3 regions of the Bradyrhizobium sp. ISRA436 genome follow, and region 2 is predicted to be linked to each of the others. Evidence: predicted binding sites of a transcription regulator. Region 2 holds the regulator's gene; each other region holds the start of a gene.
The links. Region 2 encodes LexA, which represses DNA repair genes until DNA is damaged. Its sites were predicted from a motif close to TGTTCNNNNTGTGTTCNG; they were not measured.

Region 1 (10,118 bases), 120 kb from region 2:
GAGATCGCCGGAGGGAACGCCAAAATAGTTCTCGCTGCCGAGGCTGCGATAGAGGTACTCGCCCTTGACCGACCACTGCGGAGCGAAGAACGCCTCGATGCCCGCGCCGACGGTCCAGCCGGAGTGGAAGTGACTTTCCGAGACCGTCACGCCGAGCGCGCTGAGGCTCAGCTTGTTGTCGATCCAGGCGTAGCCGCCGGTGCCGTAGAACAGCACCTTGTCGACAGCGAAGCCGATGCGGCCGCGCACGGTGCCGAGCGAGTCGATGCGGCTCTTGATGGTGATGCCGAGCGCCGTGACCGAGGCGTCGACGTCAGCCCAGCCGCCGTCGGCTTCGAGGCCGTACACGATGTTGCCGGCCTGCCAGTTGTAGCCGATGGTGCCGCCGGCGAAGCCGCCGCTCATCTTCGGTGAAGCGTCGGTGTTCTCGCTCGCATAGCCGCCGAAGCCGCCGAGGTAGAAGCCGGTCCAATTGTAGATCGCGGCGGGCGGCGGAGCCTTGACGTAGGGCGCACGCGCCGCCATGTCCGCGGCCGAGGCCGGAGCAAACGCACTCAAAACAAGCAAGCCGGCCGACGCCAGCAAAACGGTCTTCATTTTCAAAATCCCAGTCCCATTCTTCTTGTTGTCCCTTCAAGCCCTTGAAGGGAGCGTCACGGCAGTGTTGCATGACGTTGGCGCGTTTCTACACGGATAAACTGGGACGTGTGTCTCCGGAAAACAACAATGCACGGGAAACGTGCAGCCCAGAACGCCGGCTGGGTACAGGCGTGTGCTCTCCGGGCAACAAAAAGGCCGGCGCGAGGCCGGCCTTTTCGCTGAATAGCATCAACTCCTACGATCAGTAGCGCGCGACGACGGGGCCACCGAACTTGTAGTTCAAACGGACGGTGACGAGATCGACGTCCTGACGGATGCGATCGCTGCCGACGATGACGCCGGTCGCCGGCGAGGTGAAGTCGAGGGTGCGATCCTGCATGAACAGGTGATCGTACTCGACGCCGGCCGTCCAGTTCGGCGCGAAGCCAAATTCGAGGCCCACGCCAACCGTGCCGCCCCAGCGGGTGTCGTCACCGCTGCTCGCAAACAGCGCGCCGGTGAGATCGTTGATGCGGTATTTGTTCGAGGTCACGGCGGCGCCGCCCTTCAGGTAGAGCAGGACGTTGTTGGCGGCGTAACCGATCTGACCGGTGAACAGGCCGAACGCATCGATCTTCGAGGTGTTGACGAAGCCGGGGAACAGCAGGCTGGTGTTGCTGCCCTTCAGGTCGGCCCAGTCGCCCTGTGCCTCAAGGCCGAACACCCAGGTGCCGGCCTGCCAGCGATAGCCGATCTGGCCACCGGCCACGCCGCCGGTCGCATCATGACTGCCTTCCGCGCCGACCAGGAACGGCGGGACCGAGTCCCAACTATTGCGGCTCGAACCCCAGCCGCCGTTGGCACCAATATAGAACCCGCTCCAGTCGTACACCGCGGCAACCATCGGCGGCGGCGCCTTGGTGTAAGGACGCGCGGCCAAGTCGGCTGCCGACGCGGAGGTAACGCCGAGAGCGGCGATGCTGACCGTTGCGACCAGGAACTTCTTCATGGGATCCCCCTTCCTGAGAAAAGCTCTGCACTTGGGAACAAACATTACCATGTGTTTCGCGGAAGGACTGTCGCTGAGCGGCCACAGTCGCCAACAAGTTGCGCTGGTTCCGTCTTCACAACTCCTTAACGTGTGAAGGAGTTCTGCAGACGCGCGCGCCGCGCAGGCCGATCCGAAACTGAAAGCGGCCCGGGACAAAAAGACCGGCATCGGGCCGGCCCTTCGCGGCCTCGTCAGATCGCGCGATCAGTATTTTGCGGCAACGGGACCGCCCCAACTAGTGATAGTTGAGGCCCGCCTTGACGGTCTGGAAGGTGTCGCTCCATTCCGAGCGGTTGATTGCGACCAACGGATCGTACTGCAGCGAGCCCTTGCCGAGATCGATGTACGAGATCGATGTAGTTGTATTCGACCTTGGCCGACCAGTTCGGCGCGAACATGTATTCGGCGCCGGTGCACCAGCGATTCGCCCCCAACGCGTGTCGCTTGCGGACACTGAAGGCGGGATGAGCCCTGCATTGTAGTGATGCAGGATGTCGCCGACCGCAGCGCCGCCGCTCACGAACCAGAGTGCTGGTCCGTCGGCGTAGCCGAGGCGGCCTTTGATGTCGCCGAAGCTGCACAATTCCGTGTAGACCGCTGATGGCGATGCTTGGCGCGGGAGAGGGAGGCGTCGGACCGCAACCATCAGGCCAACAAAAAGGCCGGCACAAGGCCGGCCTTTTCGTCCCCAAGAAATCCGATCGCGCGATCAGTACTTCGCTACGACGGGGCCACCCCACTTGTAATTCACGCGGACGGTGACGAGATCGACGTCCTGACGGATGCGATCGCTACCGACGATGACGCCGGTCGCCGGCGAGGTGAAGTCGAGGGTGCGATCCTGCATGAACAGGTGATCGTACTCGACACCGGCCGTCCAGTTCGGCGCGAAGCCAAATTCGAGGCCCACGCCAACCGTGCCGCCCCAGCGGGTGTCGTCACCGCTGCTCGCAAACAGCGCGCCGGTGAGATCGTTGATGCGGTATTTGTTCGAGGTCACGGCGGCGCCGCCCTTCAGGTAGAGCAGGACGTTGTTGGCGGCGTAACCGATCTGACCGGTGAACAGGCCGAACGCATCGATCTTCGAGGTGTTGACGAAGCCGGGGAACAGCAGGCTGGTGTTGCTGCCCTTCAGGTCGGCCCAGTCGCCCTGTGCCTCAAGGCCGAACACCCAGGTGCCGGCCTGCCAGCGATAGCCGATCTGGCCACCGGCCACGCCGCCGGTCGCATCATGACTGCCTTCCGCGCCGACCAGGAACGGCGGGACCGAGTCCCAACTGTTGCGGCTCGAACCCCAGCCGCCGTTGGCACCAATATAGAACCCGCTCCAGTCGTACACCGCGGCAACCATCGGCGGCGGCGCCTTGGTGTAAGGACGCGCGGCCAAGTCGGCCGCAGCGGCCGGCGCAGCAAATGCAATCAGTGCGACCGCAGCCAGCAAATATTTCTTCATGATCGATCTCCCACCCCTTCCGCTTCCTTTGGTCCCGAAGCGGCGACGCGAGCGCCCGCGCCATCCGGTCACACCTATACTCCGATTCAACCGAAAAGGCCGTCTCCCAAATGCCACACTCGCGGAAGAAGTGCGGTCTCGGCAAGGCTGTGATTTGTTTATATTTTTTCCCAGGCTCTGGCAGTTGGAGCGACATTTGCGGCGGAGCCGGCCTGCGATCCGTAACCAAGGTTCTTGCTACGACTGGTTGCGTGGAACAAAGCTGGAACATTTCGCCGGGCGGTGCTATATGTGGGGATAACCGCTGAGTGGCCGTGCGAATGGCGGAGGCGGCGGGGCGGCGTCGGCGTATAGGGGCGTTCGCGACGCCTGCAGTAAGTGGCGAAGGTTGAGAGTGGCGGCCGATGTCCGGCCGCCCAGTTTTGAGTGGAGATGAAGCGATGGCGGGAAGCGTGAACAAGGTGATCCTGGTCGGAAACCTCGGCAAGGATCCGGAAATCCGGCGGACGCAGGACGGCCGTCCGATCGCAAACCTTTCCATCGCCACCTCGGAAACCTGGCGCGACAAGGGCACCGGCGAGCGCAAGGAAAAGACCGAGTGGCACCGCGTCGTGATCTTCAACGAGGGCCTCTGCAAGGTTGCCGAGCAGTACCTGAAGAAGGGTGCCAAGGTGTACATCGAGGGCCAGTTGCAGACCCGCAAATGGACCGACCAGAGCGGCGTCGAGAAGTACTCGACCGAGGTCGTGCTGCAGGGCTTCAACTCCAACCTGACCATGCTCGACGGGCGCGGCGGCGGCGGAGGCGGCAGCTTCTCCGACGACGGCGGCAGCGATTTTGGATCGGCCGGTCCGACAAGCTCGGCGCCGCGGCGCGCGGTCGCCGCCGGCAGCCGCAACAGCGACATGGACGACGACATCCCGTTCTGAACGAGATTGTCACCTTTCGAACAACTCTGTCAGGCGCAGTTCCGTGAAAATCGTTTCCCGGAACTGTGGCTTGATGTGTCGCGTTCGTATCCTCGCGTCAGATATCAATATATTATACTAATCTATTGATATATTTAGCTCTATTTCAGAGCGGTGAATTCTGCGCTTTGACAAAGGTCCATGTTAATGATATTCACATCAGCCCGGCGGTGGCTGACGTTGCTGCGGCCGGTATTGAAGGCCTGCCACCATGAGCCTCGCGCCTCTGCTCGACGCTGCTCCAGCGATCCCGCTCCATGCCTTTGCAGCGCTGGCCGCCTTTGTGCTTGGCTCCATTCAGTTCGCCGCGCAAAAGGGCACGTTGCCGCACCGGACCCTGGGCTGGATCTGGGTGATCCTGATGCTGGTCGTGGCGCTGAGCTCGTTCTGGATCCATCAGATCCGTCTGATGGGGCCGTGGAGCCCGATCCATCTGCTGTCGATCTTCACGCTGATGATGCTGGCGTTGGGAGTGGCAGCGGCGCGGACCCACGATGTTCGCCGTCACAAGTTCACGATGATCGGCATCTTCTTCGGCGCGCTGGTCATTGCCGGGCTGTTTACGTTGATGCCCGGACGCATCATGCACGCGGTGGTGCTTGGGCCGTGAGCAAAAGAAGCGAATGGCGAGTGGCGAATAGCGAGTAGGGGACTGGGTTCCATTCGCTATTCGCCACTCGCTGCACGCGTCTCGGACCTGGGTGTCCACGAATCCAGAGATCACCCCGTAAGTCCATGAAAAAACGAAGGGAAAAACGGCTTTCCGAAGGCGGGCGAGGGTGGTTTTCAGGCCTTCGATACGCTATATGATTCCCCAGTAGAACTGACCGGATTTCCCCTTTGTCCGAACCCGAAGATGACAAGCCCGGCGAGCCGCCGGGGCCCTCAGACATTCGTCCCGTTTCCATTCTCGACGAGATGAAAAAGTCCTACCTCGATTACGCGATGAGCGTGATCGTGTCGCGTGCGCTGCCCGATGCGCGCGACGGACTGAAGCCGGTGCATCGGCGCATCCTGTACTCGATGCACGAGCAGGGGCATACGCCGGACAAGAAGTACGTCAAATCCGCGCGCGTGGTCGGCGACGTCATCGGTAAATATCATCCACATGGCGACCAATCGATCTACGACGCGATGGTGCGCATGGCGCAGGACTTTTCCATGCGCGTGCCCCTCGTCGACGGCCAGGGCAATTTTGGCTCGGTCGACGGCGATCCGCCGGCGGCCTATCGATATACCGAAGCGCGGTTGACGCGAGCGGCGCAGGCCGTGCTCGCGGATATCGACGAGGACACCGTCGACTTCCAGCCGAACTACGATAATTCGGAGCAGGAACCGTCGGTTCTGCCGACGCGGTTCCCGAACCTGCTGGTCAACGGCGCGGGTGGCATTGCGGTGGGCATGGCCACCAACATCCCGCCGCACAACCTTGGCGAGGTCGTCGACGCCTGCGTGGCGCTGATCGACAACCCTGCGCTCACAATCGACGACTTGATCAACATCATTCCCGGTCCGGATTTCCCGACCGGCGGCATCATCCTCGGCCGCCAAGGCATCCGGTCGTCCTATCATCTCGGCCGCGGCTCGATCGTAATGCGCGGCAAGGTCTCGGTTGAATCCCTGCGCAAGGACCGTGAGGCGATCATCATCACGGAGATCCCCTACCAGGTGAACAAGGCCACCATGGTCGAGCGGATCGGTGACCTGATCCGCGAGAAGAAGATCGAGGGCATTGCCGATCTCCGCGACGAATCCGATCGCGATGGCTTCCGCGTCGTGATCGAACTGAAGCGCGAAGCGATGCCGGATGTCGTGCTGAACCAGCTCTATCGGTTCACGCCGCTGCAAACCAATTTCCCGGCCAACATATTGGCGCTGGATTCCGGCCGTCCGCGGCAGATGACGCTGAAGGATCTGCTCAGCATCTTCGTCGCCTTCCGCGAAAGCGTGGTGACACGCCGCACCAAATTCCGGCTCGGCAAGGCGCGTGACCGCGCCCATCTCCTGGTCGGTCTTGCGATCGCGGTCGCCAATATCGACGAGGTGATCCGCGTCATCCGGAACTCGCCCGATCCGAACACGGCCCGCGAAGCCCTGATGTCGCGCGATTGGCCGGCGAGGGATGTCGAGGCGATGATTACGCTGATCGACGATCCGCGCCACCGCATCAACCCCGACGGCACCATCCGGCTTTCACTCGAGCAGGCCAGGCATATTCTTGACCTCCGCCTGCAGCGTCTCACCGCGCTCGGCCGTGAGGAGATTTCCAAGGAGCTCGACGAGCTCGCCGTCGAAATCGCCGACTATCTGGACATCCTGCGCTCGCGTGCTCGCGTGCAGAGCATCGTCAAGGACGAGCTCGCCGCAGTGAAGGCCGAATTCGCCACCCCGCGTAGGACCGAGATCGTCGAGCAGGAAGGCGAGGTTGAGGACGAGGACCTGATCCAGCGCGAGGACATGGTGGTGACGGTGTCGCACGCCGGCTATGTCAAGCGCGTGCCGCTGTCGACCTATCGGGCGCAGCGTCGCGGCGGCAAGGGCCGCGCCGGCATGCAGACGCGCGATGAGGATTTCGTCAGCCGCCTCTTCGTGGCCTCTACGCACACGCCGGTGCTGTTCTTCTCCTCGCGCGGCCAGGTCTACAAGGAAAAGGTCTGGCGGTTGCCGATGGCCGCGCCGAATGCGCGCGGCAAGGCGCTGATCAACATCCTTCCGCTGGAGCAGGGCGAGCGCATCACCACCATCATGCCTTTGCCCGAGGATGAATCCTCCTGGGGCAATCTCGACGTGATGTTCGCGACGACTGGCGGCAACGTCCGCCGCAACAAGCTGTCCGATTTCGTCGATGTCCGCCGCTCCGGCATCATCGCCATGAAGCTCGATGACGGCGAGGCGATCGTCGACGTGCAGATCTGCACCGAGCGCGACGACGTGCTGCTGACCGCCGCAGGCGGCCAGTGCATCCGTTTCCCGGTCACCGACGTGCGTGTCTTCACCGGCCGCACCTCGATGGGCGTGCGCGGCATTACGCTCGGCGAGGGCGACAAGCTGATCTCGCTGGCGATCCTGCGCCATGTCGAGACCACGTCCGACGAGCGCTCGGCCTATCTGAAGATGCGTCGCGCCGTCGCCGGCGAGGCTGCTGCCGAGGAGCCGGCGGAGGCCGAGGGCGAGGAGACGTCGAACGCGATCCAGCTCTCGCAGGAACGCTATGTCGAGATGTCGGCGCAGGAGCAGGTGGTGCTCACCGTGTCCGTCAACGGTTACGGCAAGCGGACCTCGTCCTACGAGTACCGCACCACCGGCCGCGGCGGCAAAGGCATCGTCGCGATGAGCGTCAACAACCGCAACGGCAAGCTGGTTGCCTCGTTCCCGGTCGAGGACGCCGACCAGATCATGCTGGTCACCGACAAGGGACAATTGATCCGCTGCCCGGTGGCCGACATCCGCGTCGCCGGCCGTTCGACCCAGGGCGTGATCGTGTTCGACACCGCCGAGGACGAGCATGTCGTTTCGGTCGAGCACATCCCGGAGGAAGAGAACGGCGAAAACGGGAACGGAGGCTAACACTACTTTGGCAGAATGTGTTTGCGCGACTGCTTTTCAAGGATTTGCTTTCGGCAATATGGGCACTGCTGAGACGGCGGCCGAAGGATGAGATCGACGATGGCGTGACGTACGGCGGGCATGGTTGGTTGAGGCGGAGGCCCGTTGATTCTTTTTTTTCCGCCCCGCGTGTGCGAGGCGACGATGTTGCAGGAAGGCGTAGGCAATCATGGTCATCAGGGCGTGGCGATGAAGACCTTGCCATGATCGCCCTTCGAAGTGATCCAGTCCAAGCTCCTCCTTCAACTGCTGATGCGCCTGCTCACAAATCCACCGTGCCTTGATGGTTGCGGCCAGCGTGCGCAGATCCGTCGCCGCCGGGAGATTGGCGAGATAGTATTTCTTCTCCCCGGAGGCGCGTTGCTCGCCAATGAGCCAGGCCTCGTCGCCTGGGAGATGCTGCTGACCCTTGTCCCAAATCCGCTGCGGAGGGCCGTCGGCGGTGCGGACACGGACAGCAGCAAATCGGGCTGTCAGACGACCTTTCGTTCCGCTGCGCCAACTCACGGTTTTCCATTTGGCGCTGGCCAGCATTTGTTCTGCCGCAATCGATAAGACATCTGGTACGTGGTGCTTTCGTGGCTTCCCGCGGACTTTGGTAATCGGCCAAATGAGCTGTACATCAACCGGATACACCTTGAGATGCCGAGGGATGCCGACGGCCCAGGCCAGGCCGCGTTCTGTTAGCCCCTGTCGAAACGGTGCGCTAAGCCCGTATCCTGCATCCGCCAGCACGCATCCAAAGCGCACGTTGGCTGCCATCGCTCGGTCAACCTCGGCCAAAGCAATTTCCGGCTTGGATCGTGCCGTTCGGTGTTCGATCGGCACGCGAGCACGCTTCAAACGAGACACATTGCTCGTCCAGCTTTCGGGCAAAAAGAGACGCAGCGCGACCATTACTGGCACTTCGCCGCGCGCAAGGGTCAGCGACACCAGCGTTTGGCAATTTGCCGTTTTGCCAAGAGAGGACGCATATTGAGGCGCGACGCCAACCGAGCGTTCGCCCTTCTTCGGCATTGCGGTGTCGTCAATAACGAGCACCGCGTCCTTGCCGCCGACAAGCCGGTCGGCCTGATTTAACAGTTCAGATTCCAGCGGAGTCGCGTCCCAGACACCGTCGGCAATGAAATGGTGCAACTGATCGTAGTTGCCCGCGGCAAGGCGCTCCGCCATCGGCTGAACGCTTTTGCGGTCGCCGGGACCGATCAATCCCGCAACGTACAATGGACACATCCGCCGCCGGGTCCTATGACCCAACCGATCCAGGAACGGCTTCAGCCAGCGTTCGAGTTCGTCTTCCCACTCCGCCATGGTCAGCCCTCCGAGAGCCGACCACCCATGAATCATTGAAAAATCGATTCGGGAATCCTAAAAAACGCAGTAAAAGCGATAATCTGCCAAAGTAGTGCTAGGTGGCTGCGCGCCGACGAACTCCCGGCGCGCACCGCACATCCGAGATGAAATCTCCGATTTGCGCGATCGCGCCATGGGCTTCCGGCAGCACCGGGACAAAGAGCTGAAACACATGCGGCATTCGCGGCCAGATCGCCAGTCGGCTGCATGGATTCTCCCGTTTCAGCGCTCTGGCCATACGCACCGCGTCGTCCCTCAATATCTCATCGCTGCCGACTTGGATTAAAACCGGCGGCAGCGCGGAGGGATCGCCATAAAGCGGCGATGCATACGGGGTGCGCGGATCGGCACCGGCGAGATAACGCCGCACAAATTCCGGAAGATCGTCGGCGTTCAACATCGGATCCGAGGCTGCATTCTCGATCAATGAAGGTCCGGTGAGGGCGAGATCGGTCCACGGCGACATCGCGACGGCCGCGTGAGGAAGCGGCTTACCCTCATCGCGCAGCTTCAACAGCAGGCACAGCGACAGTCCTGCGCCTGCCGAGTCCCCCATCACAAAGAGTTCGCTCGTGTCGGTCTTCCTCTCGGCGAGCCAGAGAAAGCCTGCAACTGCATCCTCCAGCGCGGCCGGGAACGGATGTTCAGGCGCCAGGCGGTATTCCAGCGCCCAGACACAGGCTTTGGTCGCATTGGCTATCCGCCAGGTGAAATGCCGATAATAGATTGGCGCGCCAGAAATGTAGGCTCCGCCGTGGAGATAGAGCACGTTGCGCTGCGGCCGCGACGCCGGTGTCGTGATCCGATGAAATCTGATTTGACCGGCCTGAACCTCAACCGTTTCCGTGCTGCCGGGCGGGCGCGGTACCCATCGCTCCATACGACGCATGTTGCTTCGCCAGACTTCGACATCGAAGGGCTCGCTTCCCCGCTTCAGCAACATGCGGAGACCCCAGCGCAGCATTTCGGCGCGCAGGCTCATGATGCGCCTGTCGGCTCACGGCCTGAACGCGACTGCCTTCGGCATGCGCAGGCGCTCCGGCCCGCCGGATTCTTCGTTGACGAGCCGGCCGTCCTCGATCTCGACGATCCGATCCGCGAAGGGAAC
Region 2 (10,118 bases):
TCGGAATGCGGCAGCAGGCCGATCGGTTGCGTTGGGAATAGACCAGGTTGATCGGAGCCTCATAGCCCGACACCAGACGTCGATAGGAGTTGGTGGTTGGGGCGCAAAGCCCACACAATGCCCAGGCATGGGTCAACAGGCCGCCGATATAGTGGCGGGCGAGCTGGCTCAGTTCGGCATAGTCGCCCCTGTCGTAGAACAGGTTGGTCTCGCCCTTCCACAGCGACTGATGAACATGCATTCCGGATGCGTTGTCCTCGAACAGCGGCTTTGGCATGAATGTCGCGGTCATACCGTTCTGGCGGGCAGTGTTCTTCACCACGTATTTGTAGATCATCAGATTGTCCGCCATGCGCGTGAGCGTGGCGAAGCGCATGTCGATTTCGTTCTGCCCGCCGGTCGCGACTTCATGGTGATGGGCTTCGATCTGGATGCCCAGCTGCTCCATGGTCAACACCATTTCGGTGCGGAGTGCCTGCATGCTGTCCGTGGGGGGAACCGGAAAGTATCCCTCTTTCGGGCGCGGCTTGTGTCCCAGATTGGGCGCTTCCTCTGTGCCCGTGTTCCAGCTGCCTTCACTGGAATCGATTTCGTGGAAGGCGTAATTGATGCCCTGTGCGTAGCGCACGCTGTCGAACACGAAGAACTCCGCCTCCGGACCGAAGTAGCTGGTATCGGCGTGGCCCGTGGCCTTCAGGTGGATTTCGGCCTTCTGGGCGATATAGCGGGCGTCACGGCTATAGGATTGACCTGTTACGGGGTCGCGGATGTTGCAGATCAAGACCAGGGTGGATGCAGGGGAGTAGGGGTCGAGGAAAGCCGTGGTCGGGTCCGGGACGACCAGCATGTCGCTTTCCTGGATTTCCTGAAAGCCGCGGATTGATGAGCCGTCGAATCCAATCCCTTCGCTGAGGGCGTCGAGGCTCGCCGCGCTCGGCGGGACAGAAAAATGTTGCCACACCCCCGGCAAATCGGTGAATCGCAGATCGATCATCTGCACTTTCTCGTCCGTGATCGCCTTCACGAGATCTTCGGCTGTCGCACACTTCGGAAACATGGCTTCAACTCCTGTCATGGAGAGCCGCGTCGTTGAGATTGTGCTGTCGTTCAGCCGTCACAAGGCGGCTTGAGACGGATCCTGCTCTACGTTTTGCGCCGCGCGCTGGCAGCCTCAGCTTTGGTGCGGCCCGCGCATCAACTTCATGGCGTCTTCGATATGCCGCCATGTTCTGGCCAGCTCGGCCTCGCCTTTTGCTTCGAGCTCGATGGCGTTTTGGGCCGCTTCCGCAATGGCCTTGGCGCCATGTGCCTCGAGCAACTGCCGCGCATAGTTGTGGATTTCGATTTCTCGCATGGCGTCATACTCCTCTCGTCCCGAGCGCAACCGTGAGCACCGGTCGGACCGCGAACAGCAGACGTTGACACCTCATCAAGCGCAGACAGTGTGCATCTTGCTGCAGCGCGATTGCAAGAGCGCTCTCCGGGCGTCGTGCTTACCGTGTAGGCAAGCCGACCGAGCTACTGGCCCAGCCGCCATCCGCTGGCGGGAGGAGAGGCGGGAGTTGTGTCAATCGGATTCCCTGAGCCCGCGTTGACGCACCGACATCTGCGAGAAAATCTCGCAGAAGGATGGCGCGGCGGGGCGATCCGGAAATATCGTCCCGCACTTGCCGAGGGCGGATCATGTCACTTGCTGTAGGGGGCAACCGCCCCTCAGCAGGGGGGCTGTGGCTGGCATGGGGCGATTGCGGGCGGCCGTTGGATCCTAGTGGCCGGCCTTGTCTGTCCGTATTCTGCATTCGTTCCGCTAGTCGGCTGACCGCGGCTTCCGCTAGCCTTGCGTCCCGGCAGGGATCGCAAGCGAGATGGCGGAGCAGGGCACGACGCCGGGCGGTAAACGCGGCTACGCGGGGACGTGGCCGCCGCGCGCGGCCGTCCCGGCTGGCGGGTACATCCCGGCGCGTCTCAGCATCTGGCCGTCTTTCGTCGAGACACTGCGGCAGTGGGCCCGCGCCGAGGCCGGCGCCGGGCGGCTGTTGCCCTGGGTGCCGGTGGCGTTCGGTACCGGTATCGCGCTCTATTTCGCGGCCGAACACGAGCCGGTGCTGTGGGTCGCGGCGTCAGTCGCGATCGCACTGTGTGCTCTGGCGTTCATGCTGCGGCGGCAGCGGCTGTTTCCCGCGATCGTGATGGTGGCGGCGGTGGCTGCGGGCTTTGCCACCGCGACGTGGAGGACGGCGCACGTCGCGCACACCGTGCTGGCCCGGCCGATGTTCTCGGTAGCGCTGACCGGCTTCGTCGAGACCCGCGACATCCGCGAGAAGACCGACCGTTTCGTGCTGCGCGTCGTCTCGATGGAGAGCCCGCGCGACGCGACCAGGCTCGATCGCGTGCGGCTCTCGGTCAAGAAGGGCACCGCGCCCGAAGTCGGCAGCTTCGTCGCGTTGAAGGCGCGGCTGCTCCCGCCGCTCGGGCCGCAGCGCCCGGGCTCCTATGATTTCGGCCGTGACCTCTATTTCCAGGGCATCGGCGCCTCGGGCTTCGTGATGGGTGCCGTCAAGACGACGGAGCCGCCGGCGAGCGGCGGCTTCGCGCTGCGCTACGCCGCCTTCATGCAAGGCCTGCGCGACGCCATCGATGCGCGGATTCGCACCACGCTTGACGGCGACCAGCGCGCGATCGCGACCGCGCTGCTCACCGGCCGGCGGGATGCGATCACGACGCCGGTCAACGATGCGATGTTCATCTCGGGGCTTGGCCACGTGCTGTCGATCTCCGGCTACCACATGGCGGTCGTCGCGGGCGTGGTGTTCTTCGCGGTGCGTGCGCTGCTCGCGCTGTTCCCGGCGCTGACGGCGGGGCATCCGATCAAGAAATGGGCGGCCGCCTCAGCCCTCGTCGCCGCCGCGTTCTATCTCATGCTGTCGGGGGCGGAGGTCGCGACCCAGCGATCCTTCTTCATGACCGCGGTGGTGCTGATTGCTGTGATCGTCGATCGCCGCGCGATCACCTTCCGCACGCTGGCGGTGGCCGCGCTGATCGTGCTCGTGATCGCGCCGGAAGCGCTGGTTCATCCGAGCTTCCAGATGTCGTTTGCGGCCACTCTCGGGTTGGTGGCGCTGGTGCAGATCGGGATGCCGAGCCTGTTGGCGTCACCCGATCACTCGGTGACGGCGCGGGTGGCGCTGTGGGGCGGGCGCGAGATCGCCATGCTGGTGCTGGCCTCGCTGGTGGCCGGGCTCGCGACGACGCCCTATGCCGCGTTCCATTTCCATCGCGTCACGCCCTACGGGCTGCTCGCCAATCTCGCGGCGATGCCGGTGGTGTCGGCGGTGGTGATGCCGGCGGGCCTGCTGGGGCTCGCCGCGATGCCGTTCGGGTTCGACGGCGTGTTCTGGGCGATCATGGGCGTTGGCATCGACTGGATGATCGTGGTGACGCAATGGGTCGCCGGCCTGCCGGGCGCGGTCGGCCGCATGGCCGCGTTCGGCACCGGACCGCTGATCGTGGCGAGCGCCGGCCTCGTCCTGCTCGGGTTGTTGCGCACGCCGTTGCGCTGGTCCGGCGCGGCCCTGCTTGCGGTGGCGCTGATCTGGGCGGTGCGGGTGCCGCAGCCGGACGTGCTGGTCGCGGCCGACGGCCGCAATGTGGCGGTCCGCGGCGGCGACGGGCGGCTGCATCTGATGCGGAGCGGCAAGGACGCCTTCCTGGTCAAAGAATGGCTGGCGGCGGATGCCGACGCGCGCACGGCGGCCGACCCCTCGCTCGCGGACGGCGTCTCCTGCGACGAGAACGGCTGTGTGACCCAGGGCGCGGGCGGCATGCTCGTTTCGCTGGCGATGCGGCCCGCGGCGCTGGCCGACGATTGCGAGCGTGCGGCGCTGATCGTGACGGCACGGCCGGCGCCGCAGGGCTGCGCGGCCTCGGTGATCGATGCCGAACGGCTGCGGCGCCACGGCGCGCTGGTGCTGCGTCGCACTCGCGATGGCTTTGCCGTCGATGCGGTCAGGCCCGGCGGGATCGACCGGCCATGGTCGCCGGCGGTTCCCGGCGACACCGAGAGCGAGACCGCGCTGCGCCCGCCCGGCCGCGCGCCGCGCCCGGCGGTGGATGCGACCCCGGCGGAGGCCGATCTGCAGGGCGACGATTAGTGCTGATCGGGGAGGGGATGGGTCGGCAGGTCAAAGGCGCCGAGGTGATACTCGTCCGAGTCAGGATCGGCGTCGGGCTTCTTGACTAGGGTAAACGTCGCTTCGGGGAATTGCTGCCAGACCTTCAGGTCGTCAGCCGTCACCGTCAGCCAGCCGAACCGGAACATGTAGCGGCCCGGCTCCGTGACGCGTCCAGCCTTTTGCCATGTGACCTTGTCGACCACCGAGCACGTCCTTGTCCGTGAGCGATGATGCGCCAAGGCGCCGTCCGACGCAAATCCCCAGACGCGCCCCGGAACCCGAAGTCCGGGGTCGCTCGAAATCGGTTAGGTCACATGCCGCAGGTCCAAACTCATCCTGCGGCCATGATGCGCTCAACCCAAAAACAGCGACGCGAATGCAGAGGGCCGCCGCTCGACCACCTTCGGTTTCTCGACGACAGGCGGGTGAAGAGCGGGTAGCTGCAGTACGGTGACGTGCTGTCCTTCGACGAGCTGGGTCACCAGCACATGGCTGCCGTCGGGGAATTCGACCGCATCATGATGGCGATCGGGAACGTCGGGCTCGACTTCGTTGAACACGCCAACGCGGAAGCCGATCGTCTTGGTCCAGATCCAGCGGCTGTCGTAGCGCACGTTCTCGACGAACGCGAGCTCGGTGCCGGGAAGCATGCAGACCGCGACATTTGGATCGCTCTCCGAAGCAAAGCCGCGGGTTGACGTGCCGCGGAATGTCGTGGTGATCAGCGTCTCTCCGACAACGGCGGGGCGCGATGCCACGGCGTGCAGACTATAGTCACACATCGGATGGCTCCTCATTTCGAGATAGCGACCCGTGCCTCTCCTGAGGCGCAGGCCTCTACCAGAGTGGACGACAGCAAACGAGTATGTTCTCGTTTCTGGGCGATTGTACGACTGGCTGCGGAAGGCTCCGATCACAAACGCGCTACAGCGTCCCGGTGGTATTGGGACGCGCCGGAGGCACTCACGCAGCGCAGTCCATGAAGCAACGGCGCTGCGCCTCGCTCGTTCCCTCACAACACATGTTCGACTGCACGAAGGCACGCCGCGCTGCACGCGGTCACGGCCTGGACATGCCGCGCGGTCAGTATTTGCGATAGAGCCCGATCAGCTTGCCCTGGATCCGTACGCGATTTGGCGGCAGAATGCGCACTTCATAGGCGGTGTTGGCAGGCTCCAGCGCGATCGACGCGCCGCGGCGGCGGAAGCGCTTCAGCGTCGCTTCCTCCTCGTCGATCAGCGCCACCACGATGTCGCCGGTATTGGCGGTGTCATTGCGCTGGATCAGCGCCATGTCGCCGTCGAGGATACCGGCGTCGACCATGGAGTCGCCACGTACCTCCAGCGCGTAATGTTCACCGGCGCCGAGCATGTCCGGCGGCACGCTGATGGTGTGGCTGCGGGTCTGCAGCGCCTCGATCGGCGTACCGGCCGCGATCCGGCCCATGACAGGGACGGCGACCGGACGGTTGCCGTCATCCTCGGCGATCTGCGGCGTGCTGGAGCGCTTGCCGAGCGTGCCCTCGATAACGCTCGGGGTGAAGCCGCGGCGGCCGTTGCCGCCGCCGGCAGAGAGTTCGGGAAGCTTGATCACCTCGATGGCGCGGGCGCGGTTCGGCAGGCGGCGGATGAAACCGCGCTCCTCCAGCGCTGTAATGAGGCGGTGGATACCGGACTTCGAGCGCAGGTCGAGCGCATCCTTCATCTCGTCGAAAGAGGGCGGGACGCCGGCCTCCTTCAGACGTTCATTGATGAAACGCAGAAGTTCGTACTGTTTGCGCGTGAGCATCTCGAGTATTCCCCCGGTTGATAGCGTCGTTCGATTCCGAGACCTTCAGGGAGCCTGACCTCGGGAGCGCGAGACTTGCGACACTCCTCAGTGCGCTCCCATTTGTAGACACCAGTACTCGAAACAAATCATGAACGGACACTATATGTTCGATATGTGTTCCGCAACCACTTAATTTCCGGTGAATGCAGCCGCTCGCGCCAGATTGGTGCGGTCGCAAAGCCTCACTCAGGCAGTGTCAGGATCTCGCACGCCTCGCCTTTGACGGCCGCCGGCGCGAACGGCGGACGGATCACAAGTGCCCGTGCCGCAGCAAGATTCCCCAACAGCGAGCTGTCCTGCTGGGTGACGGGTGTCGCGATCAGCGTGCCGTCGTCGCGCTCTTCGAGCCGCGCACGGAGATAGTCCTCGCGCTGATCGTTGGCGGCGAGGTCACGGCCAAGCAGGGCGCTGTCGCGGACATGATGGATCACTTTTCGCCCGCTCAGGGCGCGAATCAACGGCACCAGAAACAGGAAGGCGCAGACATAGGACGACACCGGATTTCCGGGCAGGCCGATCACCCGCATTGTTCCCAGCCGGCCATGCATCATCGGCTTGCCCGGCCGCATCGCGATCCGCCAGAACGCCATCTGGACGCCCTCAGCCTCGAGCGACTGCTTGACGAGATCATGGTCGCCGACCGAGGCGCCGCCGGTGGTGATCAGGATGTCGGCATCGGCCTCCCGCGCCCGGCGGACACCCGCCGTGGTGGCGGCCACCGTATCGGCGGCGATCCCGAGATCGACGGTCTCCGCGCCCTCGGCGCGGGCCAGCGCCCGCAGTGCGTAGCCGTTGGAATAGACGATCTGGCCGGGGCCGGGGTAGGAGCCAGGCATCACCAGCTCGTCGCCGGTCGCCAGCACCGCGACCTTTGGACGACGGCGCACGGCGAGTTCCGGATAGTTCATGCCCGCAGCGAGCGAGAGCGCGCGGTCGGAGAGGCGGCTGCCGGCCGCAAGCAGCACGTCGCCTTGGCGGAAGTCGACGCCCGCGGGACGGATGTGCCGCCCCTTCGCAGCGGCTTCGGTGATCGTGATGTGGTCGCGGTCAGCCCGGGTGTCTTCCTGGATGATGACGGCGTCGGCGCCGTCAGGGATCACGCCGCCGGTGAAGATCCGCACCGCTTCGCCCGCGCCGACCGTCCGCTCGAACGGCCGTCCAGCGGCGACTTCGCCGATCACCTTCAGCCTGGCCGACAGGTCGGACGCATCGGCCGCGCGCACCGCATAGCCGTCCATCGCCGACATGGCCTGCGGCGGCTGCGTGCGCCGGGCCGCGACGTCGCGCGCCAGCGTGCGGTGGTAGGCGGCATCAAGTGCGACAATCTCCTCCGGCAGCGGTTCGGCGCCGGCGAGAATGGCTGACAGGGCATCGGCAACCGGCATCAGGGCCACGGGCAGGGCTCCTCAAATCCCAAGGTCTTCATATTCCAAGTGCGGTGAGTGCCCTTGCCACGTCATCCGTCGATGTCACATGGATGGCATGAAGGCCGCGCGCCCGCGCACCCTCGATATTGGCCGCCGTGTCGTCGAAGAACAGGATCCGTGACGCCGGCACGCCGATCGCTCTTACCACATGATCATAGGCCTCGGCGTCCGGTTTTCGAAGGCCGATCGCCGACGACAGGAACACGTTGCGAAAATGCCTGAGCAGATCGGCATAGGCGACCGAGAAATGCGCGATGTGGGCCGGGTTGGTGTTCGAGAAGGCATAGAGCGGCATCCGCTTCGCGGCTGTCGCCAGGAGCGGCGCGATACCCGGCATCTCGCCGGTGAAGATCGCGTTCCAGCCCTCGAGGAACTGCGCATCGGTGAGGTCGATGCCGAGCGAGCGGCGCAGGTTCGCGAAGAACGCCGCGTCGTCGACCTTGCCGGTCTCGTGATGCTTGAAGCTGTCGTCGACGACGAAGCGCCGTGCGAGATCGGCAGGCGCGCAGCCGGCGTGTCCCGCCCAGTTCGCCATCACCCTGTCGAAGCTGATGTCGAGCACGACGCGGCCGATATCGAACAGCAGCACGTCGACGGAATTGGGGGAGAGTTGCGTGGTCATTGCATGAACGGTGTACGAAAATTGCGGGCAGGCAGCAATGTCTTCGATTGGGGCGTCCTCGATGATGGCTCCCTCAGCTCACGTCATTGCGAGGAGCGACCGCGACGACTTGTCCGCCGAAGCCTTGGCGAGGGCGGAAGCAATCCATCGCCCCGCCGTCATACCCCGCGCATGCGGGATATCCAGTACGCTGCGGCCTCCCGGATCAATCACTGCTGCCTCTGGAATACTGGATCGCCCGCTTTCGCGGGCGATGACAGTCGTGGAGATATGGCTTCGCGTTCCCGCGACATGATCTGTCCGAGCTTTTGCCGTTCGTTTCGCCCTCTCTTGAGCAGAGGGCGCAGGGAAAGCCGGGTGCCGATCGCACCCATGGGTCCCGTGCGAATGGAAAGCACGGGAGGTAGGACCACAGGTGAAACCGGAGCAATCCCGGCTTTCCCTGCGCGATGGTTTACGGCTTATACGTGCTCTCCCCGGCGAGACTGGGCTTTGTTGTCACCGTCTTTGCAAAAGCGCTGCGCGCTTTGCAAGGAGACACCTGCCACTAACACTACTTTGGCAGAATGTGTTTGCGCGACTGCTTTTCAAGGATTTGCTTTCGGCAATATGGGCACTGCTGAGACGGCGGCCGAAGGATGAGATCGACGATGGCGTGACGTACGGCGGGCATGGTTGGTTGAGGCGGAGGCCCGTTGATTCTTTTTTTTCCGCCCCGCGTGTGCGAGGCGACGATGTTGCAGGAAGGCGTAGGCAATCATGGTCATCAGGGCGTGGCGATGAAGACCTTGCCATGATCGCCCTTCGAAGTGATCCAGTCCAAGCTCCTCCTTCAACTGCTGATGCGCCTGCTCACAAATCCACCGTGCCTTGATGGTTGCGGCCAGCGTGCGCAGATCCGTCGCCGCCGGGAGATTGGCGAGATAGTATTTCTTCTCCCCGGAGGCGCGTTGCTCGCCAATGAGCCAGGCCTCGTCGCCTGGGAGATGCTGCTGACCCTTGTCCCAAATCCGCTGCGGAGGGCCGTCGGCGGTGCGGACACGGACAGCAGCAAATCGGGCTGTCAGACGACCTTTCGTTCCGCTGCGCCAACTCACGGTTTTCCATTTGGCGCTGGCCAGCATTTGTTCTGCCGCAATCGATAAGACATCTGGTACGTGGTGCTTTCGTGGCTTCCCGCGGACTTTGGTAATCGGCCAAATGAGCTGTACATCAACCGGATACACCTTGAGATGCCGAGGGATGCCGACGGCCCAGGCCAGGCCGCGTTCTGTTAGCCCCTGTCGAAACGGTGCGCTAAGCCCGTATCCTGCATCCGCCAGCACGCATCCAAAGCGCACGTTGGCTGCCATCGCTCGGTCAACCTCGGCCAAAGCAATTTCCGGCTTGGATCGTGCCGTTCGGTGTTCGATCGGCACGCGAGCACGCTTCAAACGAGACACATTGCTCGTCCAGCTTTCGGGCAAAAAGAGACGCAGCGCGACCATTACTGGCACTTCGCCGCGCGCAAGGGTCAGCGACACCAGCGTTTGGCAATTTGCCGTTTTGCCAAGAGAGGACGCATATTGAGGCGCGACGCCAACCGAGCGTTCGCCCTTCTTCGGCATTGCGGTGTCGTCAATAACGAGCACCGCGTCCTTGCCGCCGACAAGCCGGTCGGCCTGATTTAACAGTTCAGATTCCAGCGGAGTCGCGTCCCAGACACCGTCGGCAATGAAATGGTGCAACTGATCGTAGTTGCCCGCGGCAAGGCGCTCCGCCATCGGCTGAACGCTTTTGCGGTCGCCGGGACCGATCAATCCCGCAACGTACAATGGACACATCCGCCGCCGGGTCCTATGACCCAACCGATCCAGGAACGGCTTCAGCCAGCGTTCGAGTTCGTCTTCCCACTCCGCCATGGTCAGCCCTCCGAGAGCCGACCACCCATGAATCATTGAAAAATCGATTCGGGAATCCTAAAAAACGCAGTAAAAGCGATAATCTGCCAAAGTAGTGCTAAGGTCCGGACTCAATCAGGTCCACCAAATGATAGCGGCAGCAAGATTGACGGCCGAGAGGAAGTTT
Region 3 (10,118 bases), 2.9 Mb from region 2:
GAAACTTGTCGAATGCTGACATTTCAACCCAACCAGATCTTGCGGCGAAGCGCGTTGATGAAATTTTGCACTTCCTCGGCGTCATGCGCCAGCGGCGGCATCGCACCCCAAACGGGACGCGGCCATGCAGCGTCGCTGGTGCGGCGTGCGATGACATGGACGTGAAGCTGCGGGACCAGATTGCCGAGTGCCGCGATATTCAGCTTGTCGCACTTGGTGATCTCTTTCAGAGCCCGCGCGACCCGGGAGGTCTCCGTCATCAGCTGCGCCTGCTCGACCTCGTCGAGGTCGATGATCTCGACCGCGCCGTCGCGCCGCGGCACCAGCAGGAGCCAGGGATAATTCGCGTCCTTGATGACGAGCACCTTGCACAGCGGCAGGTCGCCGATGTCGATGGTGTCTTTCTTGAGCTGCGAATGCAGCGTCCAGTTGGAGGCGGGCATGAGGGGGAAGTAATGCCTTTCCGTGTTCCCTTACAAGTCCCACAAACCATGGTCAGGCGGCTTGCTTTCCGGCTCTTTTGGCCCCAAATAGGGACCGGGAGATTGGCGGTGGACGAGCCACTCGCCAACCGGGTCAGGTCCGGAAGGAAGCAGCCCTAACGAGGTCCGGATCGGGTCGCTCGTCAGTCTCCTACCTGTTTTTCCGAGCGAATCGCGCTGGATTGGCGGTCTCCGCGCCCGGCGCTCGATTTCGGCTCCCATCCGCACGCCGGCTGCAAGAGAAATCCAAGTTGCGGATCGACGCATGAACGACGCTGGCGCCCCCTCCCATCAGCCCGACGGCGCAGGCCAACGGAGCCTCGACGGCGGCTTTGACCTCGGCGGTGCGCCCGATGCCGCCAAGCCCTACCGCGTTCTCGCCCGCAAATACCGCCCCTCCAGCTTCGAGGATCTGATCGGCCAGGAGGCGATGGTACGTACCGTCTCGAATGCATTCGAGACCGGGCGGATTCCGCAGGCCTGGATCCTGACCGGCGTGCGCGGGGTCGGCAAGACCACCACCGCCCGCATCCTTGCCCGTGCGTTGAACTACGAGAAGCCGGACGGCTCGGTGAAGGGGCCGACCATCCACATGCCCGATCTCGGCATCCACTGCCAGGCGATCATGGAAAGCCGGCACATGGACGTGCTGGAGATGGACGCCGCGTCACATACCGGCGTCGACGATGTGCGCCAGATCAACGACAGCGTGCGCTATGCGCCGGCAAGCGCGCGCTACAAGGTCTACATCATCGACGAAGTCCACATGCTGTCGACCGCGGCCTTCAACGCCTTCCTGAAGACGCTGGAGGAACCGCCGGAGCACGCCAAGTTCGTGTTCGCCACCACCGAAATCCGCAAGGTTCCGATCACCGTGCTCTCGCGCTGCCAGCGCTTCGACTTGCGCCGCGTGGAAGCCGATGTGCTGATGAAGCACCTTGGAAACATTGCGACCAAGGAAGGCGTCGAGGTCGAGCCCGAGGCGCTCGGCATCATTGCCCGCGCCGCGGAAGGCTCGGTACGCGATTCGCTATCGCTGTTCGACCAGGCGATCGCGCATGCCGCGGGCCAGGTGAAGGCCGATGCGGTCAGGCAGATGCTGGGGCTGGCCGACCGCACCCGCGTGATCGATCTGTTCGATTCGCTGGCGCGCGGCGATATCGCCGGTGCCTTCGCCGAGTTCCGCGCGCAGTACGATGTCGGCGCCGATCCGGTCGTGGTGCTGTCCGACCTCGCCGAGTTCGTCAATTTCGTCACCCGCGTGAAGGTCGTGCCGGCGACCGCCGACAACGTCGCGTTCGGCGAGACCGAGCGCGTGCGCGCGCGTGAATTCGCCGCAAAACTGTCGATGCGGGTGCTGTCACGGATGTGGCAGATGCTGCTCAAGGGCATCACCGAAGTACAAACCGCGACGCGTCCGGCGGCCGCCGCCGAGATGGTGCTGGTGCGGATCGCCTATGTCGCCGACCTGCCGACCCCGGATGAAGCGATCCGGATGATCGAGCAGAATGGCGGTGGCGCCGCGCCTGCGACGTCGGGCGCCTCGGCACCGTCCCGCGGCGCGTCAACACCGGCGATGTCCGCGATGCCCTCCGCTCCGGTCCGTGCGCCGCAGGCCGCGCCGCGCGCCGATCTGGCTGCGCGTCCGCAGATGGCCGCGCCGGCTACTGACGCCGCGCCGGTGCTGCGGATTGCGAGCTTTCCGCAACTGATTGCGCTCGCCGGCGAGAAGCGCGACCTCATGACCAAGAGCGCGCTGGAAGCCGACGTGCGGCTGGTCCGCATCGAGGACGGACAGCTCGAGATCGCGCTTGAGCCGAAGGCCTCGCGCGGCCTCGTCACCGATCTCTCGCGCAAGCTCGAACTGTGGACCGGGCGGCGCTGGACCGTGATCATCTCCAACGAGGCGGGCCAGCCCACCGTGCGCTCGCAGAACGAGCTGGCGCGGAGCGAGCACCAGCGCGCCGCCGAGGCCGATCCGCGCGTGCAGGAGGTGCTGGCGCGCTTCCCCGGCACGCGGGTGGTCGAGGTGCGTCGCCTCGCCGCCGAGCCGCCAGCGTCGGATATGACAGAGGATCCGATTGAAACTTCCGACAGCGACGACGATTGATCTGATGACAGGGTGCACGCATGGCTGATTTCCTTGGCATGATGAAACAGGCAGCGCAGCTGCAATCCAAGATGCAGGCGATGCAGGAAGAGCTCGGTAATGTCGAGGTCGAGGGCATTTCCGGCGGCGGTCTGGTCGCGGTGCGCATGACCGCGAAGATGGAAGTGAAGGGCGTCAAGATCGATCCCTCGCTGATGAAGCCGGAGGAGCGCGAGGTGCTCGAGGACCTGCTCGTCACCGCGCATGGCGATGCCCGCCGCAAGGCGGAGGCCGCGATGCAGGAGAAGATGGCGGCGCTGACCGGCGGGCTCGGCCTGCCGCCGGGACTTGGTCTCACCTAAATGGCTGCAAGCGTCGCCGGCCCCGAGATTGAGCGCCTGATCCATTTGCTGGCGCGGTTGCCCGGGCTTGGCCCGCGCTCGGCGCGGCGCGCCGCGCTGCATCTGATCAAGAAGCGCGAAGCGCTGATGACGCCGCTCACCGCGGCCCTGCAGGTTGCGATCGACAAGATCCAGGTCTGCAAGACCTGCGGAAACATCGATACACAAAACCCCTGCACGGTGTGCACCGATCCGCGCCGTGATCCCTCGATCATCGTTGTGGTCGCCGATGTCGCCGATCTCTGGGCGCTGGAACGGGCGAATGCGACCAACGGTCGCTATCACGTGCTGGGCGCGACGCTGTCGCCGCTCGACGGCGTCGGCCCGCAGGACCTCTCCATCGATCAGCTGGTGGCCCGCGCACACGCGCCTGAGGTCAGCGAGATCATCCTGGCGCTCAACGCAACCGTCGATGGTCAGACCACCGCGCATTACATCACCGACCTTCTGACGGAAGCCAATGTGCGGGTGACGCGGCTGGCGCATGGTGTGCCGGTCGGCGGCGAGCTTGATTACCTCGATGAAGGTACGCTATCCGCAGCCATGCGGCAGCGGACGCTGTTCTAGATCGCGATCCAACCAGCGGGGTGCCGCGGCATCACCATGCGATCAGCGCAGTCGGAAAAGATCGCGCTGAAACAACATGATAGGGTTGGATGACGATTCGGGGACGGTCATTCACGCTCTGACGAATCAGATACGGAACCATTGGAAATGACGACACACCGATTCGGCGTACGCTTGGGCTTTGCGCTTCTGGCTGCGTTGTTGCTCGGGCCCTGCGCCGGGGCGCAGCAGAACGACGCGCCGCAGAAGCCCGGCAAGCTGATCAGGGCCGGTGACGTGCTGTCGGGGGAACTCAACGCCATGCGCGTGCGCGACGCCAAGAGGGGCGGCAAGCGCGTCGCGACCTACCAGATCACCAGCGAGCCGCGCCGTCTGCCGCCGCCGAACGGTCTCTGCAACCTCGAGACCGGACCGGAGACGTTCCAATTGGTCCCGACCAGCGAGGCCCAAGCCGCGCAGCTCAGGAGTCTCACCGGCAAGGAAATCTCGGTGAAGGTCGATGAGATCGCCTGCGCTCAGGACGCCGGCCAGATGAGCGAAGCCATCGTCACGAAATGGAGCGTGGTGACGAAGTAAGTTTGTGCCGCAATTTCGGTGTCATCGCCCGGCTCGACCGGGCGATCCAGTACGCCGCAGCTTTTACATCGAATAGAACGCCTCTTGAATACTGGATCACCCGCTGGAGCCTGTCATCGGGCGCGCGTTCGCGCGACCCGGTGGCGGGTGACGACAGTTGAGCTAAACCCTCACCGGCCCCAGCTCTTCAAAATGCTTGCGCCGCTGCAGCCAGGCGAGCAGCAACAGGCTCGGGATCGCGACCAGTACGCAGATCATGAAGAAGACCGGCCAGCCCACGGCCTTCGCTACATAGCCGGCGCCCGACGACAGGTAGGTACGGCCGACCGCGGCCAGCGCGGTCAGCAGGGCATACTGGGTTGCGGTGTGTAGCGGATTGCGGCACAGCGCCGACAGATAGGCGACGAAGATCACGGTGCCGATGGCGCTGGTGAAGTTCTCCGCCGTGATCGCGAGCGCCAGCGCCCACTGATTGACGCCGACATGCGCGAGCCAGGAGAACGCGAGATTGGCGATCGCCTGCAGCACGCCGCCGATCCATAGGCTGGTCGCGAGCGAGTAGCGCCGCGCGACGAAGCCGCCGGCAAAGCCGCCGATCAGCGTTGCGGCAAGCCCGACGCCCTTCACGATCGCGGCATAGTCGACCTTGGAAAAGCCGATATCGATCACGAACGGCGCGGTCATGGTGCCGGAAAACGCGTCGGTGAACTTGAACAGCACCACGAAGGCCAGCGCCGCGAAGGCGTCCTTGCGGCTGAGGAATTCGGAAAACGCGCCAAGCGCCGCGTGGAGCACGCGCTGGACCGCATTCTGCGCATGCGTCGCCGCTTCGGCGTTCTTGGATTGCGTGGGCTCGGTCGCGGCCAGCGCAATGATGGTGCCGATCAGGATCAGCGCGGCCATCACCACATAGCCCCACATCCAGGCCGAGGGGCGTGCGAGTCCGGCCGATTCAAAGCCGCTGACGATGAACAGTGCGCCGGCTGTCGAGACCAGCATGCCGACGCGGTAGGCCGCGACATAGGATGCCATGCCGGCGGCTTGCTCGGGTTCAGGCAGGCTCTCGACGCGGAACGCGTCGACCACGATGTCCTGTGTCGACGAGGCGGTCGCGACGAGGAGTGCGGCAAAGGCCGCAAACCACGGCGATCGCGCCGGATCGGCCATCGCCAGCACGAGGATCGCGGCGATCAGCAGCAGCTGCGAGAACACCAGCCAGCCGCGGCGGCGCCCGAAGAGCTGCGTGAACAGCGGGACATGCAGCGCATCGACCAGGGGCGCCCAGAGGAACTTCAGCGTGTAGGGCGTGCCGATCAGTGCGAGCAGCCCGATGGTGCCGAGGTCAACGCCAGCCTCCTTCATCCATACCTGCAACGTCGAGCCCGACAGCGCCAGCGGCAGGCCCGAGGAGAAGCCGAGCAGCATCACGATCAGCACCCGCGGCTGCAAGTACACGGCAAGACTGTCGCGCCAGGAGAGGGGGGTGGATGCAGCCTTTTCCGGCGAGGGGGCGGTCGCTTCGGGTGTGGTCATCTATCCCATCGTGAGGTCATCGTCCGCCTTGTGCGCAATTGCGCACTGGGGCGGACGATCCAGTACTCCGTGACGATTCCGTCCAGCCACCTACGTCCCGGCGTACTGGATGCCCCGCCTTCGCGGGGCATGACGCACAATTAGACACCTGCAATTCCCGGATACAAGTCTTCCCAGTCTGGATTGCGCTCTTCGATCAAACGGACCTTCCAGGCTCGATTCCATTTCTTCAATCGTTTCTCGCGCCGAATCGCGTTCTCTGGATCATCGAACTGTTCGAAGTAAACAAGCTTCACCACATCATATTTCTCAGTAAAGCTCTTGATGAGCTTCAGTCTGTGCTCCCCAACTCGCCGAACGAGGTCATTTGTCACACCGATATAGAGCGTGCCGCCGATGCGGCTTGCGAGGATGTAGAAGCTGCGTGATCCCATCTGCCGCCTCTGGGATACTGGGTCGCCCGGTCAAGCCGGGCGATGACAGCGATTATGTGGCGAAATCAGCGCCTAATACTACTCCCCCGCCTGCAGCTTGCGCGGGGCGGGGAACAGCTCGGGCGTCGCGCCCTTGACGAAGCGGGGGACCTCGATCGGGGCCTCGGACTTGCTGAAATCCAGTTCCTCGATGCGGCCGGCCCGCTTCTCGATCTTGTCGGCGGAGATCAGGATCTGCCTGACGTCTTCGTTCACCTGGCCGAAGTGGTTTTGCAGCTTCACCACGCGCTCGCGCAGGCGCGCCAGATCGTCGCCGAGATGCATCACCTCGTTGCGGATCTGGTCGGCGGCGTCGCGGATCCGCGCGTCCTTCAGGATCTGCTGCATCACCTGGATCGCCAGCATCAATAGCGAGGGCGACACCAGTACGACACGGGCGCGATAGGCCTTCTGGATCACATCGTCGAAGCCGTCATGGATCTCGGCATAAACCGATTCCGACGGCACGAACATCAGCGCGGTGTCCTGGGTCTCGCCGGGGATCAGGTATTTTTCCGCGATGTCGCTGACATGCTTCAGCACGTCGCTGCGCAGCCGCTGGCTGGCGAATTTGCGCTCCTCGTCGCTGCGTGCGTCGTGCAGTGCGGTCATCGCCTCCAGCGGAAACTTCGCGTCGATGCAGAGCGGCCGCTGGTCGGGCAGGAACACCACGCAATCCGGCCGCTTCCCCGTGGTCAGCGTGTACTGGAACTCGTAGGAGCCCTTCGGCATGCCGTCCTGAACGATCGCCTCCATCCGTGCCTGGCCGAAGGCGCCGCGCGACTGCTTGTTGGCGAGCACGTCGCGCAGCGTGGTCACCTGGGTGGTGAGCTCGTTGAGGTTCTTGTGGGCATGGTCGATGATGCCGAGCCGCTCGTGCAGCACGCGCAGGCTGTCCATCGTGTTGCGCGTCGATTGTTCCATCGACTGGCCGACCCGGTGTGTGACCGAATCCAGCCGCTCGTTGACGGCGCGCGCCATCTCAGCCTGGCGGCCGGCCAGCGCCTGGGCCATGGCGTCGACCCGCCCGGAGGCCTCGCTTTGGGCGCGCAGCATGTCGGCCAGCCGTTCCTCCAGCTCGTCGGCGCGGATGGTCTGCGCCATGGCGAGTTCCGCGCCGCGCCTGCTGGCCCGCGCGATCACCAGGGCAATGGTCAGCAGCAGGAGCAATGCCAGCACGCCAAGGGCGATCAGCGCGTCGGAGACGCGGACGGGCAGGTCACCGATGGTCAGGAGGATCTCGTCCATGCCGGCCGTTGTAACCGATTCGCTGCCTGGCGCGAACGAAGAGGGAACATTTATGATTAATCCTTCGTTGAATTTCTTGGTTAACGCAAGTTGAAGAAACGTGGCTAAGGATGCCTTAACCAGTTCCGGAGCGCATTGACCCCCGCAGGTCAGCGGCTTAAATCGCGCGCATGGCTATCAGAGAAATCATCATTCTGCCGGATAAGCAGTTGCGGCTGGTGTCGAAACCTGTCGAGAAGGTGACGCCGGAGATCCGCAAGCTCGCCGACGACATGTTCGAGACCATGTATGACGCGCCCGGCATCGGACTGGCGGCGATCCAGGTCGCACAGCCGCTCCGGCTGATCACCATGGACCTCGCCAAGCGCGACGAGAACGGCGAGACGACGCCGAAGCCGCGCGTCTTCATCAATCCGGAGATCATCGCACGCTCGGAGGAGCTCTCGGTCTACGAAGAGGGCTGCCTGTCGATCCCCGAATATTACGAGGAGGTCGAGCGTCCCGCGCGCGTGCGCGTCCGTTTCCTGGATCTCGACGGCAAGGTGCACGAGGAGGACGCGGAAGGCCTCTACGCCACCTGTATCCAGCACGAGATCGACCACCTCAACGGCGTGCTGTTCGTCGACTACCTGTCGAAGCTCAAGCGCGACCGCGTGCTGAAGAAGTTTACCAAAGCCGCCAAGCGCGTGGCGGAGTAGGTGCGGTGTGAACAGCGTTTTCGCTTGCGCGATGCGCGCATACCGTTCTCGTGGAGCAGCCCCGGACACCGCCGCCGCTACCCCTCTCCCTAGACCTCCCCCACAAGGGGGGAGGGAACGCAGCGAGTGCTGTTGATGCCTCTCCGCCTGATCTTCATGGGCACGCCCGATTTCGCGGTGCCGACGCTGCTGGAGCTGGTGGCGCACGGCCATGAGGTCGTGGCCGTCTATACTCGCGCGCCGAAGCCGGGCGGACGCCGCGGCCTGCAATTGCAGCCGACGCCGGTCGAGCGCGAGGCGCGGCGGCTCGGCATTCCCGTTCTGACGCCAAAGACGTTGAAGACGCCGGACGCGCTCGGGGAATTCCGCGCGCATGATGCGGATGCCGCCGTCGTCGTGGCCTATGGCATGATCCTGCCGCAGGCAATTCTCGACGCGCCGAAATTCGGCTGCTTCAACCTGCATGCCTCGCTGCTGCCGCGCTGGCGCGGCGCCGCTCCGATCAACCGCGCCATCATGGCCGGCGACGCCGAGAGCGGCGTGATGGTGATGAAGATGGATGTCGGCCTCGACACCGGCGACGTCGCGATGGCTGAGCGGCTCGCCATCTCGGACAGCATGACGGCATCAGACCTCCACGATGCGCTGGCGCCGCTCGGCGCCGACCTGATGGTGCGCGCGATGGGCGGGCTGGAGCGCGGCGGTTTGCAGCTGACGAAGCAGAGCGAGGATGGCGTCACCTACGCCGCCAAGATCGAGAAGGCCGAGGCGAAGATCGACTGGAGCAAGCCGGCGCACGTGGTGCTGCGGCACATTCACGGGCTCTCGCCATTCCCGGGTGCCTGGTGCGAGCTCGCAGGCGACGGCGAGCCGGTGCGCTTGAAAATCCTGCGCTGCGAGTTGGCCAGGGGCTCGGGCGCGCCCGGTGACGTGCTCGACGACAACCTTGCGATCGCCTGCTGCGACGGCGCGATCCGAATTCTCGAGCTGCAGCGTGCCGGCAAGGCGCCGATGAAGGCCGCGGATTTTCTGCGCGGCACGCCGCTGAAGCCGGGGGCGAGGCTGACCTAGCACTGTCGTACCCCGCGCAGGCGGGGTATCCAGTACGCCGCGGCCTCGAAGTCGAACTGGGACATCACGGAGTACTGGATCGTCCGCCCCAGTGCGCAATTGCGCACAAGGCGGACGATGACATCGGAACAAAATGCCCCGCTACAAGCTCACCATCGAATATGACGGCACGCCGTTCTCCGGCTGGCAGATCCAGGAAACGGCGCCGACCGTGCAGGGCGCCCTGGAGGCGGCGGTCAAGGCGATCTGCGGTGAAGACGTCCGCGTCCATGGCGCCGGCCGCACCGATGCCGGCGTGCACGCGCGCGGCCAGGTCGCGCATTGCGACATCGCCAAGAGCTTTCCGCCGGGTCGTTTGCGCGACGGGCTGAACGCGCATCTGCGCCCGCATCCGATTGCGATCCTTGCGGCCGACATTGTGCCTGACGATTTCGAGGCGCGCTTCTCGGCAACGAAGCGGCATTATCTCTATCGCATCGTCAACACCCGCGCGAACCTCGCGCTCGACATCGGGCGCGTCTGGCGTGTGCCGCGTGCGCTCGACGCTGTGGCCATGCACACGGCCGCGCAGCGGCTGCTCGGCAAGCACGATTTCACCACCTTCCGCGACACCGAGTGTCAGGCCAGGTCGCCGGAGAAGACGCTCGATCAGCTCGACGTCACGCGCGATGGCGATGCCGTGAACATCGTGACCTCGGCGCGCTCGTTCCTGCACAGCCAGGTGCGCTCGATGGTGGGATCGCTGGTCTGGGTCGGCGAGGGCCGCTGGAGCGCGGATGATCTTTCCACAGCGCTTGCCGCCAGGGATCGTGCCGCCTGCGGCCCGGTCGCGCCGCCGGAGGGACTGTATCTGGTGCGGGTCGATTACTAGTGGCCCCAACCCCTACTGTGCATGGGGTTGTTTTCGATGTTTTTGTCCAGCCGTGCGGCTGGACTACGCAAAATATCTGTCCAACACGCCCCGATATATCCGCGTCAGC

Region 1: the regulator LexA is predicted to act here: its motif matches at 3,336-3,353, upstream of MTX23_RS17515 (single-stranded DNA-binding protein).
Region 3: the regulator LexA is predicted to act here: its motif matches at 7,401-7,418, upstream of rmuC (DNA recombination protein RmuC).

The regions. Positions count from the first base shown of each region.
Region 1 covers NZ_CP094519.1:3,691,218-3,701,335, forward strand. Annotated here, with positions in the region: gene MTX23_RS17495 (outer membrane protein) at 1-597, opposite strand, end outside; gene MTX23_RS17500 (outer membrane beta-barrel protein) at 842-1,588, opposite strand; partial or broken gene MTX23_RS17505 (outer membrane beta-barrel protein) at 1,835-2,222, opposite strand; gene MTX23_RS17510 (outer membrane beta-barrel protein) at 2,340-3,083, opposite strand; gene MTX23_RS17515 (single-stranded DNA-binding protein) at 3,524-4,012, shown strand; gene MTX23_RS17520 (DUF2306 domain-containing protein) at 4,263-4,661, shown strand; gene gyrA (DNA gyrase subunit A) at 4,892-7,618, shown strand; gene MTX23_RS17530 (IS701 family transposase) at 7,655-9,004, opposite strand; gene MTX23_RS17535 (alpha/beta hydrolase) at 9,066-9,992, opposite strand; gene MTX23_RS17540 (ABC transporter ATP-binding protein) at 10,008-10,118, opposite strand, start outside.
Region 2 covers NZ_CP094519.1:3,572,562-3,582,679, forward strand. Annotated here, with positions in the region: gene glnA (type I glutamate--ammonia ligase) at 1-1,057, opposite strand, end outside; gene MTX23_RS16945 (hypothetical protein) at 1,172-1,354, opposite strand; gene MTX23_RS16950 (ComEC/Rec2 family competence protein) at 1,866-4,151, shown strand; gene MTX23_RS16955 (hypothetical protein) at 4,148-4,375, opposite strand; gene MTX23_RS16960 (hypothetical protein) at 4,526-4,954, opposite strand; gene lexA (transcriptional repressor LexA) at 5,256-5,960, opposite strand; gene glp (gephyrin-like molybdotransferase Glp) at 6,185-7,396, opposite strand; gene MTX23_RS16975 (HAD family phosphatase) at 7,425-8,051, opposite strand; gene MTX23_RS16980 (IS701 family transposase) at 8,639-9,988, opposite strand; one part of gene MTX23_RS16985 (IS5 family transposase) at 10,067-10,118, opposite strand, start outside.
Region 3 covers NZ_CP094519.1:708,237-718,354, forward strand. Annotated here, with positions in the region: gene nudC (NAD(+) diphosphatase) at 1-22, opposite strand, end outside; gene MTX23_RS03275 (HIT family protein) at 24-443, opposite strand; RNA gene ffs (signal recognition particle sRNA small type) at 541-637, shown strand; gene MTX23_RS03285 (DNA polymerase III subunit gamma/tau) at 748-2,592, shown strand; gene MTX23_RS03290 (YbaB/EbfC family nucleoid-associated protein) at 2,613-2,933, shown strand; gene recR (recombination mediator RecR) at 2,934-3,539, shown strand; gene MTX23_RS03300 (hypothetical protein) at 3,687-4,115, shown strand; gene MTX23_RS03305 (MFS transporter) at 4,278-5,648, opposite strand; gene MTX23_RS03310 (GIY-YIG nuclease family protein) at 5,789-6,082, opposite strand; gene rmuC (DNA recombination protein RmuC) at 6,161-7,369, opposite strand; gene def (peptide deformylase) at 7,540-8,067, shown strand; gene fmt (methionyl-tRNA formyltransferase) at 8,203-9,138, shown strand; gene truA (tRNA pseudouridine(38-40) synthase TruA) at 9,272-10,009, shown strand; gene dapE (succinyl-diaminopimelate desuccinylase) at 10,073-10,118, opposite strand, start outside.